DNA from 2 places in the Massilia sp. CFBP9026 genome. Region 2 is predicted to be linked to the other one. Evidence: predicted binding sites of a transcription regulator. Region 2 holds the regulator's gene; the other holds the start of a gene.
What was found. The regulator FliA, encoded in region 2, starts transcription of late flagellar genes. The targets are predictions, from matches to a motif close to CTAAAGTTTNNNNNNNNNNNGCCGNTA.
Positions count from the first base shown of each region.

Region 1: a site for FliA is predicted at 2,884-2,910, ahead of SOM28_RS22805 (flagellar protein FliT). Genes of this name have one in related genera too.

Region 1 is NZ_JAXCWH010000011.1:59,699-68,554, forward strand. Features, by position in the region: gene fumC (class II fumarate hydratase) at 1-1,008, opposite strand, end outside; gene SOM28_RS22800 (FimV/HubP-related protein) at 1,097-2,191, shown strand; gene SOM28_RS22805 (flagellar protein FliT) at 2,550-2,831, opposite strand; gene SOM28_RS22810 (class I SAM-dependent methyltransferase) at 2,971-3,621, shown strand; gene SOM28_RS22815 (CsbD family protein) at 3,694-3,870, shown strand; gene SOM28_RS22820 (YybH family protein) at 3,923-4,486, opposite strand; gene SOM28_RS22825 (AI-2E family transporter) at 4,593-5,690, opposite strand; gene SOM28_RS22830 (CsbD family protein) at 5,874-6,080, shown strand; gene SOM28_RS22835 (S9 family peptidase) at 6,216-8,435, opposite strand; gene SOM28_RS22840 (MATE family efflux transporter) at 8,488-8,856, opposite strand, start outside.
Region 2 is NZ_JAXCWH010000003.1:385,841-394,696, reverse strand. Features, by position in the region: gene SOM28_RS10135 (hypothetical protein) at 1-131, opposite strand, end outside; gene motD (flagellar motor protein MotD) at 229-984, opposite strand; gene SOM28_RS10125 (flagellar motor protein) at 1,000-1,743, opposite strand; gene SOM28_RS10120 (RNA polymerase sigma factor FliA) at 1,725-2,453, opposite strand; gene SOM28_RS10115 (MinD/ParA family ATP-binding protein) at 2,500-3,321, opposite strand; gene flhF (flagellar biosynthesis GTPase FlhF) at 3,314-4,702, opposite strand; gene SOM28_RS10105 (hypothetical protein) at 4,969-5,316, shown strand; gene SOM28_RS10100 (DUF2778 domain-containing protein) at 6,013-6,750, shown strand; gene flhA (flagellar biosynthesis protein FlhA) at 6,780-8,856, opposite strand, start outside.

The sequences.
Region 1 (8,856 bases), on a different contig from region 2:
GCACAGCATGGTGAGGGCCTCGCACTGGGTCGGATTGACCTTGCCCGGCATGATCGAGCTGCCCGGCTCGTTCTCGGGGATGGTGATCTCGCCCAGGCCCGAGCGGGGGCCGGACGCCATCCAGCGCACGTCGTTGGCGATCTTCATGAGGGCCGTGGCCAGGGTCTTGAAGGCGCCGTGGGCGGCGACCATGGCGTCGTGGGCGGCCAGGGCCATGAACTTGTTCGGCGCGGTCTTGAACGACAGGCCGGTGCGCGAGCCGAGCTCGGCCGCGATGCGGGGGGCGAATTCGGGGTGGGCATTCAGGCCGGTGCCCACGGCGGTGCCGCCGGCGGCCAGCAGCAGCAGGCCGGGCAGGGCGGACTTGAGCTGCTGCTCGGAATACTCGAGCTGGGCCACGTAGCCGGAGAACTCCTGGCCCAGGGTCAGCGGCGTCGCATCTTGCAGGTGGGTGCGGCCGATCTTGACGATCGGCTCGAAGTCGCGCGACTTGCGCAGCAGGGTGCCGCGCAGCTGGGCCAGCGCCGGCAATACTTCCTTGGCCAGGGCCCAGGCAGCGGCCACGTGCATGGCGGTCGGGAAGATGTCGTTCGACGACTGGCCCATATTGACGTGGTCGTTCGGGTGCAGCATGCGGCCTTCGCCGCGCTCGCCGCCCAGCAGCTCGGAGCCGCGGTTGGCCAGCACCTCGTTCATGTTCATATTGCTCTGCGTGCCCGAGCCGGTCTGCCACACGGCGAGCGGGAATTCGGCCGGATGGCGGCCGTCGAGCACTTCGTCCGCAGCCCGGATGATGGCGTCGGCCTTGTCGCTGGAAAGCTTGCCGAGCGAGCGGTTGACCGCCGCCGCCGCGCGCTTGACCTGGGCCAGCGCCGCGACCAGCTCGGGCGCCATGCGCTCGGTGGAGATGTGGAAGTGGTGGAGCGAGCGCTGGGTCTGCGCCCCCCATAGACGATCGGCGGGCACGTCGATCGGGCCAAAGCTGTCCTTCTCAATCCTGTTTTCCATAGACATTCCTGTTATGCAAGGGGCTGGGATTAAAGAGTTTATCGCAATGTCCGTTAATCATGCTTGGGCTTCACTCTCGGTATTCCTTATGGCTAGCCGCCTCCCCCTGATCATCACATGCGCGCTGCTGTCCGGCGCCGCCGGCGCGGCCGAACTGGGCGATGCGCAGGTGCGTTCCTATATCGGCCAGCAGCTCGCGGCCGACATCGAACTGACCATGCTCGACGCCCCGGCGACCCCGGTCCAGGTGCGCCTGGCCGACCCGAACGTCTACCGTGGCGCCAATATCGGCATGCCGCACGTGCTGTCGACACTCAATATGACTGTGACGCAGCGTAACGGCCGTCAGTTCCTGCACGTGACCTCGCTGGCGCCGGTTGAATCAAGCCGCCTGCATTTGTTCCTGGAATTGGCCGATGGCGGCCAGCGCGGCGTTCGCCTGGTGACCTTGTCGATGGCGCCGAATCCGAACCCGCCGCCACCGCCGGCGCCAGTCAGGATCGCGGCGCCGGTCGTGGCCGACACACCTGCGCCCGCGCCCGTCGTGGCCAAGCCGCCGCCACGCCCGCGTCCGCCGCCACCGCCCAAGCCGGTCGTTGCGAAGATCGCACCGAAGCCGACGCAGGAGCCCAAACCCGAATCCAAACCGGAACCGAAACAGGAAGCCAAGCCGGCACCTGCAGCCGAGCCGAAGCCGGCCCCCAAGGCGCTGCCCCTGCCACTGGCCGCCCCGGCCGCCTGCGCGCCCGCGCCCGATGTCGACCGTTCAACCGTGTGCGCCGCGCTGGACTACAAGAATGCGCAGTTGCGCGAACAGATCGGCCAGTTGGAAGACAAGGTAAAAGTATTGCAGGTCGCGCTAGGCGCCAGTCCGGCCGCCGTCAGCAAGCCGCGGCCGGCCGACCCGAACAAGCCCCATCCGGCACGGCGGCGTCCGGCGCCCGAACCGGAGGCGTCGACGCCCTGGGGCTGGATCGCCGGCGGCGTCGGCGCCGTGCTGGCGCTGGCCGGCGCTGCGATCCTGATGGTGCGTCGTCGCAAGCGGGGAGGGGGGATCCAGCCCATGCCCGGAGTGCCCTTGATGGCCCGCCTGCGCCAGCGTTTCGGGCGCAAGAAAGCGAGCCAGGAACCGGTCGAGCCGAAGCTGGACGACGCTGAACAGGAAATGTCTACACAAGTTTGATTTTGCGTTATACTGGATTTGTGATCGACGAGGTCACAGACGGCACAGGGTCTGCGCAGCCACCACCGATAGCGTGGCGCGACAACAGACGACCGTTGATGAAACGCCTGTGATCGGAAGCAGTCCACTTGCCTGCAGTGGCAATGGACGCCGGGAGCAACCGGCAAGAGGCGACGCCAGCAGATAGCTGGGGTTCGTCCTCCACCCGATTCGCGGTCGAGCTTCTGGCTCGATGGCAGCCAAGGCGCCCGATGGGCGCTTTTTCTTTGGCGCTTCGACCGCCCCACGCGCCACTGTTACTTATTCCGGCAACAAAAAAAGGCACCCGCAGGTGCCTTGGTTCAGGATTCGCCAGGAATCAGTGCGCTTGCAGCGCGCGCTCCAGCTGGCCATCGTATGGCTCGGTCACGTCGCGGATCGCGCGGTCGTTGGCCATCAGCTGCTTGAGCAGGTCGATCTTGCGCAGGCGCTGGGCGCCTTCCAGGGCCGGCATGCCGGCGGTGGCGCTGCGCGCTTCGACCTTGGCTTCCACGTTCAGGTTGGCAAACTCGTTCCAGTCTCCGGCTTTGGCGGCATCCGACATCTGACGGGTCAGGCCAGCCAGGTTTTCGTACATCGCGAGGACTTCGTTTGCGTTCATGTTGCCACCAAAACAATGAAACTCCGGCCGGATTGCCGGTTGTCTGGTTCTTTTACGGCAGCGATTTTGGGAACTTTAGGGTTTTTTTGAATTTTTTTTGAATTTTTTTTCTGGGGCCGCCAGCTGGCATACTGTCGTCATGGATCATGAGAACAATCACGACAAGCCGCAAGACGCGCACGACGACATCGCCCGCCGCACGCTCGCGCATTACGAGCACAATGCCGATTCCTTTTTCGCCGGCACGATCGACCACGACGTCAGCCAGAACATCGCCGCACTGCTGGACGCGATCGCGGTCCCGGCGCCCTACACCATCCTCGACCTGGGCTGCGGACCGGGGCGCGACCTCAAGACCTTCAGCGCGCTCGGCCATCGCGCCATCGGCGTCGACGGCAGCGAACGCTTCGTGGCCATGGCGCGCGATTACAGCGGCTGCGAGGTGTGGCACCAGGATTTCCTGCACCTTGATCTGCCTCAAGCGACCTTTGACGGCATCTTTGCCAATGCCGTGCTGTTCCATGTGCCCAGCGCCGCCTTGCCGCAGGTGTTGACACATCTGCACGCCGCACTGAAGCCGGGAGGGGTGCTGTTCAGTTCGAATCCGCGCGGGGATAACCAGGAAGGCTGGAACGGCGCGCGCTATGGCAGTTATTACGACTACGCCACTTGGGAGCGCTACCTGCTTGCAGCTGGCTTTACCGCCCTGCATCACTACTACCGTCCGCCTGGTTTGCCACGCGAACAGCAACCGTGGCTGGCCAGCGTTTGGCGTAAGCCTGTTTGTTAAGCGTCGAACAGAACCGCCTGGAAGTTACCCTTATTCTCAAGGCTCATCCACGTAACAGGCAAGGAGATTGCAATGAACAAGGATCAAGTCAAAGGCAAGGCGAAGGAAATCGGCGGCAAGGTGCAGCAGAAGGTCGGCGAAGCTGTCGGCAGCCGCCAGCAGCAGAGCGAAGGCCTGTCGAACCAGGCCGAGGGCAAGGCTCAGAAGAAGGTCGGCGACGTGAAGGAAATCGCCAAAGGCAATCGTTGATCCAGCCTGTCTTCCGGAACGGCCCGGTCGTGAACGCGACCGGGCCGTTCTGCTATTTGGCCGCTGTCTTGAAATAGGACTGGATACTGTCCGCCGCGACTATCTTGGTGGAGTTGTGTTCGCGGATGATGCGCCAGCCATCGGCATGGCAGCGCCAGGTCAAGGTCATCAGCGTGCGGATCGGACGCGTCGCGCCGTCGGCCGGTTCGATCAGGGCGACGAATTCGAGCGTCGAGACGGCCAGGTTGCCGCCATACACCGCCGTCGGTTCGATGCTGATCGCGTGGCGCGCGCTGCGCAGCCCGCTGAAGATCGGCGCCCAGATGGCGCCATAGGCATCGGGATCGCGCACCGGGCGCGGATTGGGCGAGAAATCGTCATAGTAGAGGCGGTCGCGGGCGTCGGACCATTCGTAGTCGCCGGCGAACTTCTCGCGGAACACCAGCGGGCCGTCGCCTGGCTTTCTTTCCCATCCCACCATGACGACGTCGCGGGCGCGCCGCTCGGCGCTGCCCGGGCCGCTGGTAGGACACTGGCCAGCGACTGACTGAGTTTGTGCATGCGCCGCATGTACGCTGGCAAGGACCAGCACGACAATGATGGCGTGGCGTCTCATCTTCGTTCCTTTCGCGTCGTGGAAGCAGGCTTCCATCATGACGCCGGTCAGAACGCACACGTAGACCTGAAACTCCGAAAGATGTGCCTGATCGCCCGGCGCCGGCTCAATCGGGCACCGCTCCCTTCGCCGGTCTGTCCCCCAGCACATCTTCTATATAAAGCATCTTGACCAGCACCGACAGCACGGCCGCCAGCGGCGTCGCCAGCGCCACGCCGGCGAAGCCGAACAGGGTGCCGAAGATCAGCTGCATCACGATCACCAGCGCGGGCGGCAGATCGATCGCCTTGGCTTCGATCATCGGCTGCAGCACATAACCTTCGAGCATATTGATCGCCGCGAACAGCAGCAGCGCATACATCGCCATTTCCGGACTGATCGACAGCGCCAGCAGCACCGCCGGGATGCCTGCCATGATCGGGCCGAGGTAGGGGATGAAGTCCATCAGGCCGGCGATGATGCCCAGGATCAGCGCCAGCGGCACGCCCAGCAGGGAAAGGCCGATCGCGGTGGTAGTGCCGACGATCAGCATCGACAGCGCCTTGCCGAGCAGCCAGCTGGCCAGCGAATCGCCCATCTCGTCGATGACTTCGCGCGCGCGGCCGCGCTTGTGTTGCGGGATCAGGCGGATGAAGCCGCCGGTGTAGACGCCAGGCGTGGCGGCAAAATAAATGCCGACGAAAATGATGATGACGACGTTGCCTAGCGCGCCCAGCACGCCCGTGAAGAACAGGCCGGCATTCGGCACCATCGAACTCATCTGTTTGACGATGTCTTCCGGTGGCGGCAGTTCGTCCACAACGCGCTTGAGCAGGGGATGCTGTGCGACTTCGCCCTGCAGGCGCTCGATCGCGGCCGGGATTTCCTTCGCCAGCTGGGTCGACTGCTCGGAAATCTGCGGCGCCATGGCCCAGCCGCCCAGGCCGACGATGGCGCCGAGTAGCAGCACGACGATGCCGAGCGCGAGCTTGCGTCGCATGTGAAAGCGCCGATGCATGATCTCGCTCAATTTGTAGAGCAGGATGGCGAACAGGATGCAGGCGAACACCAGCAATAGCGCATCGGCCGCCAGCACGACGGCGGCCAGGCCGAGGATGAACAGCACGGCGATGCCATTGACGAGGGTCACGCGGCGCGCCAGGCGGCGCTGGGCCTGGGGGGCTTCCTGGGTTGCCGGCACGGTGTCGGTATTGTTGTTATTCATGGAGGATTCTCTTCTTGAGCGGCGGGCCGCGTTGCAAGAAAAGATTAGCATTTAAGCCATAAAAATGTCGCGCGGATGGGGTCGCATCGCTGTGTGCGTGCGCTAACAGATGAGCAAGCGCGAAAGGGCTATTCTGTATCCATCGCATGGCCATCCAGGCATGCATTATTCAAGGAGAACACCATGAACAAAGACCAAGTCGAAGGCAAACTGAAAGACATCGGCGGCAAGATTCAAGAAGGCGCCGGCAAAGTGGTGGGCAGCACCGAACAGCAGGCCAAGGGCCTGGCGAACCAGGCTGAGGGCAAGACCCAGGAAGCCTATGGCGACGCGAAAGAAGTCGTGAAGGATGCCGTGGACGAAGTGAACCGTCCAAAGCCACGTCCGTAAGCTTTCAGCAGCTGAAAAACGTCGTCCCCGCGAAGGCGGGGACCCAAGCTTGCAAGCGCCTCGATAGCGCAAGCAGTACTTGGGTCCCCGCCTTCGCGGGGACGACGTGCATTTGACGTGCAGTTTCTAGCTTGATCAGTTCGGCTGCGTGCCGCCCAGCTGCTTCTTGAAGTAGGACTCGATCAGGCCATACACATGGCGCTGGTTGGTACGGCCCGACATGCCGTGCTTGGCGCCCGGATAAGTCATCAGGTCGAACTGCACATTGCGCTTCACGAGTTCGTCGATCAACAGGGTGGTGTTCGAGAACAGCACATTGTCGTCGGCCATACCATGGATCAGCAGCAGGTGCGATTTCATGCCGTCCAGGTGGGCGAACACGCCACTGCGCTTATAGGCTTCCGGATCGCCCTTCGGCGTGCCGCCGACGTAGCGCTCGGTATAGTGGGTGTCGTACAGCGCCCAGTCCGTCACCGGCGCCACCGACACGCCCATCGCGATCTTGTCCGATGCAGCCGACAGCAGGCGCAGGGTCATGAAGCCGCCATAGCTCCAGCCGAACACGCCCACCCGTTTCGGATCGACGAAGCTCTGCTTGGCCAGCCAGTCGATGCCGGCCACCTGGTCTTCGACTTCGTGCTTGCCCAGGTTGTTGTGCAGCACGTCGGTGAACTGGCGCTCGCGCCGGCCCGAGCCGCGGTTGTCGAGGCGGAAGACCACGAAGCCCTGCTGCGCCATGTATTGGTCAAAATAATTGCCCCAGGCGCGGGTCACGCGCTGCGAATGCGGGCCGCCATAGGTGAACAGGAACACCGGGTAGCGTTTATTCGCATCGAAACCGGCCGGCTTGATGATCGAATAGTGCAGGGTCTGGCCATCGGCCGCCTTCAGGGTGCCGTACTCGGTCGGCAGGTGCGCATCGAGGTGGCGCGTATATGGATGGTTGGCATTGAGTTCGTTCTTCTCGATCCACTCGACCATGCTGCCGTCGGCGCGGCGGATCGACACTTGCGGCGGGGTGTTCGGGTTCGAATAGGTATCGACGAACAATTTACCGTTGCCGGCGAACGAAGCCTCGTGCCAGCCGTCGCCCTGGGTGATGCGGGCCGGCTTGTCGGCGCCGCGGCCATCCAGCGACAGCGCATAGGTCTGCTTGTCGATCACGGCGTCGCGGTTCGACGACACATAGATCTTGCCGGCGCCTTCATCGACGGCCAGGATATTGTCCACGCCCCAGCCGCCGCGCGAGATCGGGTGCAGCAGCTTGCCGTTCAGGTCGTACAAATACAGGTGCTTGCGGCCGCTGCGCTCGGACGCCCAGACGAAGGCCTGGCGGTTCTTGAGGAAGCGCAGGTCGTTATGGACTTCGACCCAGGTCTTGGAGGTTTCGGAGAACAGCGGACGCTGGGCCAGCGAGGCGACGTCGACCGCCACCAGGTCGAGGCGTTTCTGGTCGCGCGTCTGGCGCTGGTAGACGAGGGTCTTGGCGTCGGCGCTGAAGTCGGCGCGCACCAGGTAGATGTCCTTGTCCTGGCCGAGGTCGATCTTGCGCTGCGCGCCGGTGGCCGGATCGACGATCATCAGCTCGATCGCCACGTTCGGATCGCCTGCGGCCGGGTAGTGCTGGTCGATCACCTCGGTGCGGTCGGCGAAGATCTCGAAGCGGCGCACCACCGGCACCGGCGCGTCGTCGTAGCGGCGGTAGGCGATGTGCGAATCGTCCGGCGCCCAGTAGTAGCCGGTGTGCTGGTCCATTTCTTCCTGGGCGATGAATTCCGCTTCGCCATTGTGCACGGTGCCCTTGCCATCGGTCGTCAGCTGGCGCTCGGCGCCGGTGCTGAGATCGATCACCACCAGATTCTGGTTGCGCACGAAGGACACGTAGCGGCCGCGCGGCGAGATCTTCGGATCGATCACGTTGCCCGAGGCGACCTTGCGTGCGGCTTCCGGCTTGGCGGCATCGACGAGGTACAAGTCGCCGCCGATCGGCACCAGCAGGCGCTTGCCGTCCGGCGACCAGTAATAGTTGAGGATGCCCGACAGGCCGGCGGTACGCGCACGTTCGCGGCGTGCTTTTTCCTCGAGCGACAATTCTTCGTTCGGCACCAGTTGCTTGGAATCGACCAGGCGCTGCGTGGCCTTGCTCCTGGTGTTGTATTCCCACAGGTCGAGACGGTACTGGTCGTCGGCGCGCGGGCGCAGGAAGGTCACGCGTTCGCCGTCCGGCGACACGCGCAGATTGCGCACGCTGGCGCCGGCCAGCGAGGCTTCACCGTAGATGCGGTCCAGTGTGAGGCGTTCGGCCATGGCGGGAGAGGCCGCGAGGGCGGCCAGGAGAAGGAGAAGAGGGCGCATTGATGTCTCTTGAGGATTATTAATTTACAGCAATCGCGAGACGATACCAGAGTCAGCGGGGCTGCGCCATCGCGCCGTCGCGGATACGCTGGCGCGCCAGCTTCTCGAACTGCCAGGTCAGCAGGACTGCCGCCACCGTCAGCGCCACCACCAGGCCGATCCAGAAGCCGGTGGCTTCCATCGGCGCGGCAGGCGACCACGGGAACCAGGCCGGCGCCAGGCCGAGGATGCAGCCGAGCGGCAGCGACAGGCCCCAGAATGACAGTAACTGGATCACCATCGGCGGGCGCGTCACCTGGTAGCCGCGGATGGCCGAGGCGGTGGCGACCTGGGTCGAATCCGACAGCTGGAACAGCGCGGCGAACAGCAGCAGGTTGGCGGTGACCTGCTGCACCGCCGGGTCCGAGGTGTACATGGCCGC
Region 2 (8,856 bases):
GCGCCGGTCTCGACTTCAAGCCGGTGATGCACGTTCACCTTGGCCTCCACGGCCTTGACCGCGCCGGCCAGGCCGCCCAGCGCCAGCAACGTCGCCAGCACAGCTGCCGGCATGCTTCGTTTGACATGCATCTTGCCTCCTTCCGGGACGGGGCCACCTCGGTTTACCAACGCGCCGCCGCAAACGCGGCAATCGCCTTTCGATTATGACACGAGTTGGAGTGACAGTTCAGGGCAGTATGTTACCGCCTGTTTCAGGCAGCGCCGCCAGGATGGTCACCGCCACCCGCCGGTTGCGGGTTTGCCCGGCGATGTCCGTGTTCGGCGCCACCGGCCGCGTGTCGGCAAACCCGATCGCCGACAGGCGCGCGGGCGGCAGGCCGTTGTCGATGAACAGCCGCACCACGCTCGATGCGCGCGCGGTCGACAGTTCCCAGTTCGATGGATACACGGGGCTGGCGATCGGCACGTCGTCGGTATGGCCCTCGACCTCGATGCGGTGGGTATCGTCCTTCAAGAGGCCCGCCACGGCGCCCAGCACTTCGCGCGCTTCAGGGTCGAGCAAGGCCTGGCCCTGCTCGAACAGCACGCTGGCATTGATCTCCACGCTGATGCCGCGCGCATTCTGGGTCACCCGCACCTGGCCCGACTTCACCAGAGGCAGCAGGGTCGCCGACAGCTCGCGCGCCATCACGCCCATGCGCTCCTGCTCGCGGCGGGCGGCCTCGTTGCGCTTGCGGTTGATGATGTGCGACAGCGGCAGCACCGGCTCGACATTGGTATTGACCTGGGTCGCCGCGCCGCGTCCACCAAAGGCGTCGCCCAGCGCGTCCGACAGCACCTGGTACTTGCCCTCGTTGACGATGGAGATCGCATACATCACCACGAAGAAGGCGAACAGCAAGGTGATCAGGTCGGCGTAGGAGATCAGCCAGCGCTCGTGGTGCTCTTGCGGGACGTCGTCGTCGTAGCGCTTGCGGGCCATGACCTGGTTCCCCGATCAGTGCCGCGCCAGCAGGCTGGCGACGCGTTCGTCGACCACGCGGCCATGGTCGCCGCTGGCGAGATCCGCGAAGACCTCGGCCAGGATCTCGTACTGCGAGACCCGGTCGTTGACGATCGCCTTGAGCTTGTTGCCGACCGGGTAGAAGAACAGGTTGGCCAGGCCGACGCCGTACACGGTCGAGACGAAAGCGACCGCGATGCCGGAACCCAGGCGCGCCGGGTCGGACAGGTTTTCCATCACGTGGATCAGGCCCAGCACGGCGCCCAGGATGCCGATCGTCGGCGCATAGCCGGCCGCCGACTCCCAGATGCGCGCCGCTTGCCGCTGGGCGAATTCATAGCCGTTGATCTCGTGTTCGAGCAGGCTGCGCAGCTTGTCCGGCGCGATGCCGTCCACCACCAGCCGCAGGCCCTTGGCCACGAAGGGGTCGGCCTTGGCCATGTACTGCTCGAGCGACAGCAGGCCGTCGCGGCGCGCCGTCTGGCTCCACAGGGTGATGTCGCGCGACAGCTTCTGGCGCCCGTTTTTGGGCGGCACGAATACCCAGCGCAGCATGCCGATGCCGCGCAGGAAGGTGCGCGTTTCGCTCTGCAGCAGTACGGCGCCGAAGGTGCCGACGACGACAATGGCGAAGGCGGCCGGCTGCATCAGCGATGCGAACCTGCCGCCGTCGAGCGTGTAGCCGAGGAAGATGCCGGCGATCGCCAGCACCAGGCCGATTACGCTGGCCCAGTCCATATATGCTCCCGCAAGGTGGTGCGCAGGCGCGCAACGGCCTGGGTGTGCAGCTGCGACACCCGCGATTCAGAGACGCCCATGACGGCGCCGATTTCCTTCAGGTTCAGCTCTTCTTCGTAGTACAGGCCCATCAACAGCTTTTCGCGCGGCGGCAGGTTGTCGATGGCCTCGATTACCGCGTGGCGGAAGTCGGTTTCCATCAGGCCGCGCAAGGGGTCGCTGTCATCCACCGCGTAACGGTCGAGGAAGTTGCCGTCGCCGTCGTCGTCATGGAAATCTTCGTAATAGAGCAGCTGGTGGCCGCCCGAGTCGGCCAGCATGTCCTGGTAATCCTCGAGCGAAAGCTTGAGCGACTTGGCCACTTCGGATTCGCTCGGCGGCCGGCCCAGGCGCTGCTGCAGCTCGTGCATCGCGCTCTCGACCTTGCGCATGTTCTGGCGCGTACTGCGCGGCATCCAGTCGCTGCTGCGCAGCTCGTCGAGCATGGCGCCGCGGATGCGCAGCACCGCATAGGTCTCGAACTGGGCGCCGTGGTTGTCTTCGTAGCGGTTGATGGCATCCAGCAGGCCGATCATGCCGGCTTGCACCAGGTCATCCACTTCCACCGAAGGCGGCAGCTTGGCCTTCATGTGGTGGGCAAGGCGCTTTACCAACGGCATATGCTCCGTCAGCAAAGAATTCTTGTCCGCTTTCCCTTTGACCGTGTACATGCTGGTGTAAGTCTTCTCTCTGCTTGTGCTCTATTGCCGATATCGATTACGAACCAAAGTGGGCTGCGCTCCCCTGCTTGCCGAACTGCGGCATGGCGTGCAGCGCGAACTTGCCTGCCAGCTGGCGAAACGCCACCGAAGCGCCGGCCAATGGGAAGGCGTCGACCACGGCCCGGCCCAGGCGCGCGGCCCGGTGCAAGTACTCGTCGGCCGGCACCGAGCCCATGAAACTGAGCTTGACGGCAAGGTAACGTGTTGCTGCTGCTGACATATTATCGTATACCACCTTGGCTTCTGCCTCTGTCGCACCGGTAACAAGGATCCCGAAAGGGCGCCGGCCCAGTTGCTGCGACAAGCGCTTGACCAGCGAATAGGCATTGGTGATCGACGCCGCGCTGGTGGATACCTGCACCACGATCTCGGATTCAACCATCGAGGCCACCGGGAAATCGCCGTCCGGGCCGAGTTCGGCGTCGACGATCACGATTCCCGATTGCAGCGCCAGCACGTCGAAGGTATTGCCCAGGCGACGAGCTTCGGCCGCCGTCTCGGGCGCGCCCATCGGCACCACCGAGAAGCCTTGCGGCGCCGGGCGGATCACCTGATTCAAGGCGCTTTCCTGGCGCGCCACCTGCAGCAGCGAGGCGCTGCGGTTCATGCCGAGCCGGCGTGCGACGCCGTATTCCACTTCGCAGGCGTCGACGATCAGCACGTCGTTGCCGGCCTGGGCCAGCGAGGCGCCCAGGTTGACCAGCATGGCGCCCTTGTCGTCTTCCGGCGTGGCCGACAGAAACGTGACCACGCGCGGACGCGGGCCCTGCAGCATGCGACGCAGGCCTTCGGCCTGGTCGAAATCGAAACTAGCCAAGGTTCACCTCGCGTGCGGCAGCGGATTGGGCGGCGGCCATCATCAGCGGCAGGTCGGCGTCTGCGGCCGCGTTGCCGCGGTTGCGGAAGGCGCGGTCGACCAGCATGGCGCGGTCGGCCACGTGCAGGTCTTCCGGCACGCGCTGGCCGTTCGAGATGTAGTGCAGGTTCAGCTTCTGGCGGATCACGACGTCGAGCACGCCGCCGATCGATGCGGCTTCGTCCATCTTGGTCATGATGGCGCCGTGCAGGCCGCTGCCCTGATAGGCGCGCACCACTTCGTTCAGCGTTTCGTTGGTCGAGGTCGAGTTCAGGCACAGCAGGCGCTTCACGTCGGCGCCCGAACCGGACAGCATGGCGACCTGCTCGGCCACCATGTGGTCGCGCTGCGACATGCCGATGGTGTCGATCAGCACGGTGTGCTTGTTGCGCAGTTCCTTCAGGGCGATGCGCAGGTCGGCTTCGTCCTTCACCGAGTGCACCATCACGCCCAGGATCTTGCCGTAGATGCGCAGTTGTTCGTGGCCGCCGATACGGTAGGCATCGGTGGTGATCAGGGCCAGCTTGTCCGGGCCGTGACGCATCACGCAGCGCGCGGCCAGCTTGGCGGTGGTGGTGGTCTTGCCGACGCCGGTCGGGCCGACCAGGGCGTAGACGCCGCCCTGCTCCAGCAGCGCGTCTTCGTTGCCGATGGTGGTCAGGTTACGGGTCAGCACGGACTTAACCCAGCGCATGGCTTCCGCGGCATCCTTGGTTGCCGGCATTTTTTCAATCAGGAAGCGCGCCAGGGTGGCCGAGAAACCGGCGGCCAGCATCTCGCGCAGCACGGTCGCCTTTTGCGGCTCGCGCTGGGCGGTGGCGTTCCACGACAGTTCGGCCAGCTGGGTTTCCATCAGGCCGCGCATGGCGCGGATCTCGCTCATCATGCCGTTCATTTCGGCGGCGGCCGATTCCTTGGCCTGGGAGATGGCGGCGCTCATCATCGAGGTCATGGCGCTCATGTCGATCGCCGGCTCCGCGGCCGGAGCGCGGCGCTCGGCGTAGGTCGGGGCTGGCTCGGCGTAGGCTGGTGCGATCGGTGCGGCTGGCGCGGCCGGGGCGGCGTCCTGCAGGCGGCGCGACAGGAAGGCTGGCGCTGGCGCCGGTGCGGCAGGCGCCACGTCGTCGAATTGCTGCAGCTGCAGGTTCGGCCGCGGCTGGGCCATTTCCGAATCGGCGGCCGGCGCGGCCAGCGAGGCCACGTCATCGTTGTCCAGCGCCAGGATCTCGACCTGGCCGTCGACTGGACGGTTGGAGAGGATGACGGCATCCGGCCCCAGCGCTTCGCGCACCTTGCGCAATGCATCTCGGGAAGTTGCTGCCGTAAATTTCTTAACCTTCATCTGGTTCTCCGCGCTTCAATCTGGTTCTGCATGACGGGCACGATGCCTGTCGATAGGAAGCATTATTGACGATGCCCTCAGGAAACCATCATGGGAAAAGGATGGGGAAAATGGTCTATTTCGACGGAATCAGTAAAACCGATACCTTTTGACGGAGTGACAAGCCGGATTTGTCGTCAAAAGGCGTCTATGGCTGGGCGATCTTTGCCGCCGCAGAAAGGTCTAAACAGACAAGGCCACCTTATCGATGGCGCAGGGAGGAGACCATGGTCAAATCAATTCGACTGTTGTACCGCAACGTCCAGGGCCGCGTGCGATGCAATTACAACTGGGACTGGCAAAAGATGTGCGAGCGCTCCGCCGTCATGGTCACCGCCGTGGAGTGGAGCGGTGGGGCTGGGCCGGGCGCTGTGACCTTTACCAGCGATTCCTCTCCCGGCCACCCCCACTTGGGCCAGGCCAATGTGTATGTGACCAATATCGGACCGCACGATTCCGAGGGCGGGCCAGGCGGCGTCGAGTTCTATCTGCATGCCGACTCCGACACGCCGCTGGATGTGCTGGTGACCATTACCGACCTTGGGCAGGTTGAGCGCACGGTGTTCGTCAAGTGACTGCTGCCGAACAGGCCAGTTTTGAGCAGGCTCATCGACGGCATACGCCATTTACCTATGATCGACAGCTTGGGAGCACAGCGCTCATGGAGATGGCGTGGGTCAGAAGAGTATTCCTGGCAGCACACTAAAAGTCTACGGAAGAGTGACCGTCCGGTGAAAAAGACAAACCAACGACTCATTCTCGCGCTATGGGTCATTTTTGCCAGCTTCGCCCTTACACATCTATGGATCGTCAATTCAAGTCGGCTCCCGACGATCCCCCAGCCATTCGCGATATGGCTTGTTGATCTGTATGGCGCAAACAATGCGGAAGAAATTCGGGATCTCGAGGTACTGCTCGGACTAGCCGTCGCGTTTCCTCTCGTCCTGGGACTCACATATTCGGGCATCCTTATTTGGCAACGTATCCGCGACCGCACAGTCGATCGATAGTCGACGCTCCCAGCGCGGCATTTACGGTCGCATTACATGGAGTTGACTGACCAGGCAGCATTCGCACGCCGCCCCCCCCTGTCACATTGCTATCACGTTGGGTCTGGCGCAAATACCGCCCGCTGGTGCTGCGCCCTGAACGATCAGGGTAGCCCCACGCCACGCCGGTATACCTGCCAAGGTATTGCGAAGACTCACTGACTGCCTACGCCATCTCCCTATGATCAAAAGCGTGTGGACTAAATTTCCAGGAGATAGCGCATGGTCGAGTGCACGTTCGAACTCAACGGCAAGCCAATGAGCCTGTTTAAGATAGGCGCTACTCACTTTCCAGCGTTCTCAGGCTTGGGAAGGCATGTGAACCAACGACAGTTCATTTGTACTCCCAACGTCGGTCCTATTCCTCCCGGCAGCTACTATATTGTGGACCATCAGTCGGGCGGCAGACTAGGCGCTCTACGTGATCTGTTACGAGACCGATCGGAGTGGTTCGCCCTCTATGCAGCCGACGGGAAGATTGATGACGAAGTATTTTGCGACAATGTAAAGCGAGGAAACTTCAGACTTCATCCGAACCGAGTCGGCGGCGTAAGCCAGGGATGCATCACTTTGGAGAGTCTGGCTGACTTCAATACTTTGCGCGCCCATCTCAAAGCAAGTAATCAGGTGGACGTTCCGGGGAAGCTCGCTACAGGCCTATGGAAGGGTCATCGTCAGGTGAACAAAACCGTTACGCGTTTTCTTCTCGCCATCTGGACCCTTGTCGCTACCGTCGCGCTCACCCGACTGATCCTTGTCCGCCCCGACCTTTTCCCTCGAGTTCCCGAGTCATTCGCACTCTGGGCAATCGATGTGTATGGTTCGACAAATGGCGAGGAACTGGCCGATCTCGAAACGCTGCTCGCACTTGGCTTTTCATTCATCGTCGTGCTGCTCGTCACGGCGCTCTGCAGATTCATCTGGCGCAGAGCCGGCCGCTTCACGGCGCTCGCCGACTGACCGGGCAGCACACGAACCGCCCTCCCCCATTACATCGGCACACCCACCAGGCTGGTCACCCGAATTGTTTTGCTCTCCGGCACTTCCGCATGCGACAGCACCTTCAGCTGCGGCACGGCGCGGCGCAGGAAGCGCGACAGCAGCACGCGCAGCGGGGCCGGCACCAGCAGCACCGGGGTGTGGCCCATCTGCTCCTGCTGGTTGGCCGAGTTGGCCGCCTGCTGGGCGATGGTGTCGGCCAGGCCCGGCTCGATGCCGGTACCGTCGCCGCCATTGCCCATGGCTTGCAGCAGCAGGCGCTCGAGGCGGTTGTCCAGGGTCATCACCGACAGCTCGTTCTCTCCCGGGAACAGCTGCTGGACGATGGCGCGGCCCAGGGCCACACGCACCACGGCGGTCAGTTCCGACGGATCCTGCGTAATGTTCGCGTGCTCCGACAGCGCCTCGATGACCGAGCGCATGTCGCGGATGTGCACGCCTTCGACCAGCAGGTTCTGCAGCACTTTTTGCAGGACCGACAGCGAGACGACCTTCGGCACCAGGTCTTCGACCAGCTTCGGCGTTTCCTTGCCCAGGTGGTCCAGCAGCGCCTGCACTTCCATGCGGCCCAGCAGTTCCGAGGCGTGCATCGTGATCAGGTGGTTCAGGTGGGTCGCCACGACAGTACCGGCGTCGACCACGGTGTAGCCCATGCTCTGCGCTTCGTCGCGCAGGCCGGCTTCGATCCAGGTGGCCGGCAGGCCGAAGGCCGGATCGGTGGTCACCAGGCCTGGCAAGGTGCCGCTGGCCATGCCGGGGTTGATCGCCAGGAACTGGCCATTGATCGCTTCGCCGCTGCCCACTTCCACGCCCTTGAGGGTGATGCGGTAGGCCGATGGCTTCAATTCCAGGTTGTCGCGGATGTGCACTGGCGGCGCCAGGAAGCCCACTTCTTGCGCGAACTTCTTGCGGATGCCCTTGATGCGCTTGAGCAGCTCGCCGCCCTGGTTCTTGTCGACCAGCGGAATCAGGCGGTAGCCGACTTCCAGGCCCAGGGTGTCGACCGGCATGACGTCCTGCCAGGTCGCTTCTTCGCTCTCGGCTGGCGCCTGCTTGGCGGCGGTGGCGTCGGCGGCGGCCGCGGCGGCCGCTTCTTCCTTGGCCGGCGCCGCCTTCTGGCGCTTCGAGATCATGTAGCCGGCGCCGGCCAACGAACCGGCCAGCAGCAGGAACACCAGGTTCGGCATGCCCGGGATCAGGCCCAGGCCGCCGATGATGGCGGCGGTGATGTACATCGATTCCGGACGCGCCATCAGCTGGTTGGTCAGCTGCGAGCTCACGTCTTCGTCGTTGGCCACGCGCGACACGACCATACCGGCCGCGATCGAGATGATCAGCGAAGGAATCTGCGCCACCAGGCCGTCACCGATGGCCAGCAGGGTGTAGATCTTGGTCGCTTCGCCGAAGGCCAGGTCGTGCATCACCACGCCGACGATCAGGCCGCCGACGATATTGATGACGGTAATCATGATACCGGCGACGGCGTCGCCTTTCACGTACTTCGAGGCGCCGTCCATGGCGCCGTAGAATTCGGCTTCCTGGCTGACTTCGGCGCGGCGCTTGCGGGCTTCGGCTTCGCCGATCAGGCCGGCGTTCAGGTCGGCGTCGATCGCCATCTGCTTGCCTGGCATCGCGTCCAGGGCGAAGCGTGCGCCGACTTCGGCGATACGGCCGGCGCCCTTGGTCACGACCGAGAAGTTGATGATGGTGAGGATGATGAAGACGACGATACCAACGGTATAGTTACCGCCGATCAGGAAGTGGCCGAAGGCCTCGATGACCTTGCCGGCGGCGGCGCCGCCGGTGTGGCCTTCGGTCAGGACGATACGGGTAGAGGCGACGTTCAGCGCCAGGCGCAGCATGGTCGAGACCAGCAGGATGGCCGGGAAGGCCAGGAAGTCGAGCGGTTTGACTGTATACAGTGCAGTCAGCAGCACGATGATCGACAGCGCGATATTGAAGCTGAAGAACACGTCGAGCACGAAAGCCGGCAACGGCAGGATCATCATTGCCAGCAGCATGATGATCAGGATCGGCGCTGCCGCCTTGCTGCCTTGCGCACCAAGG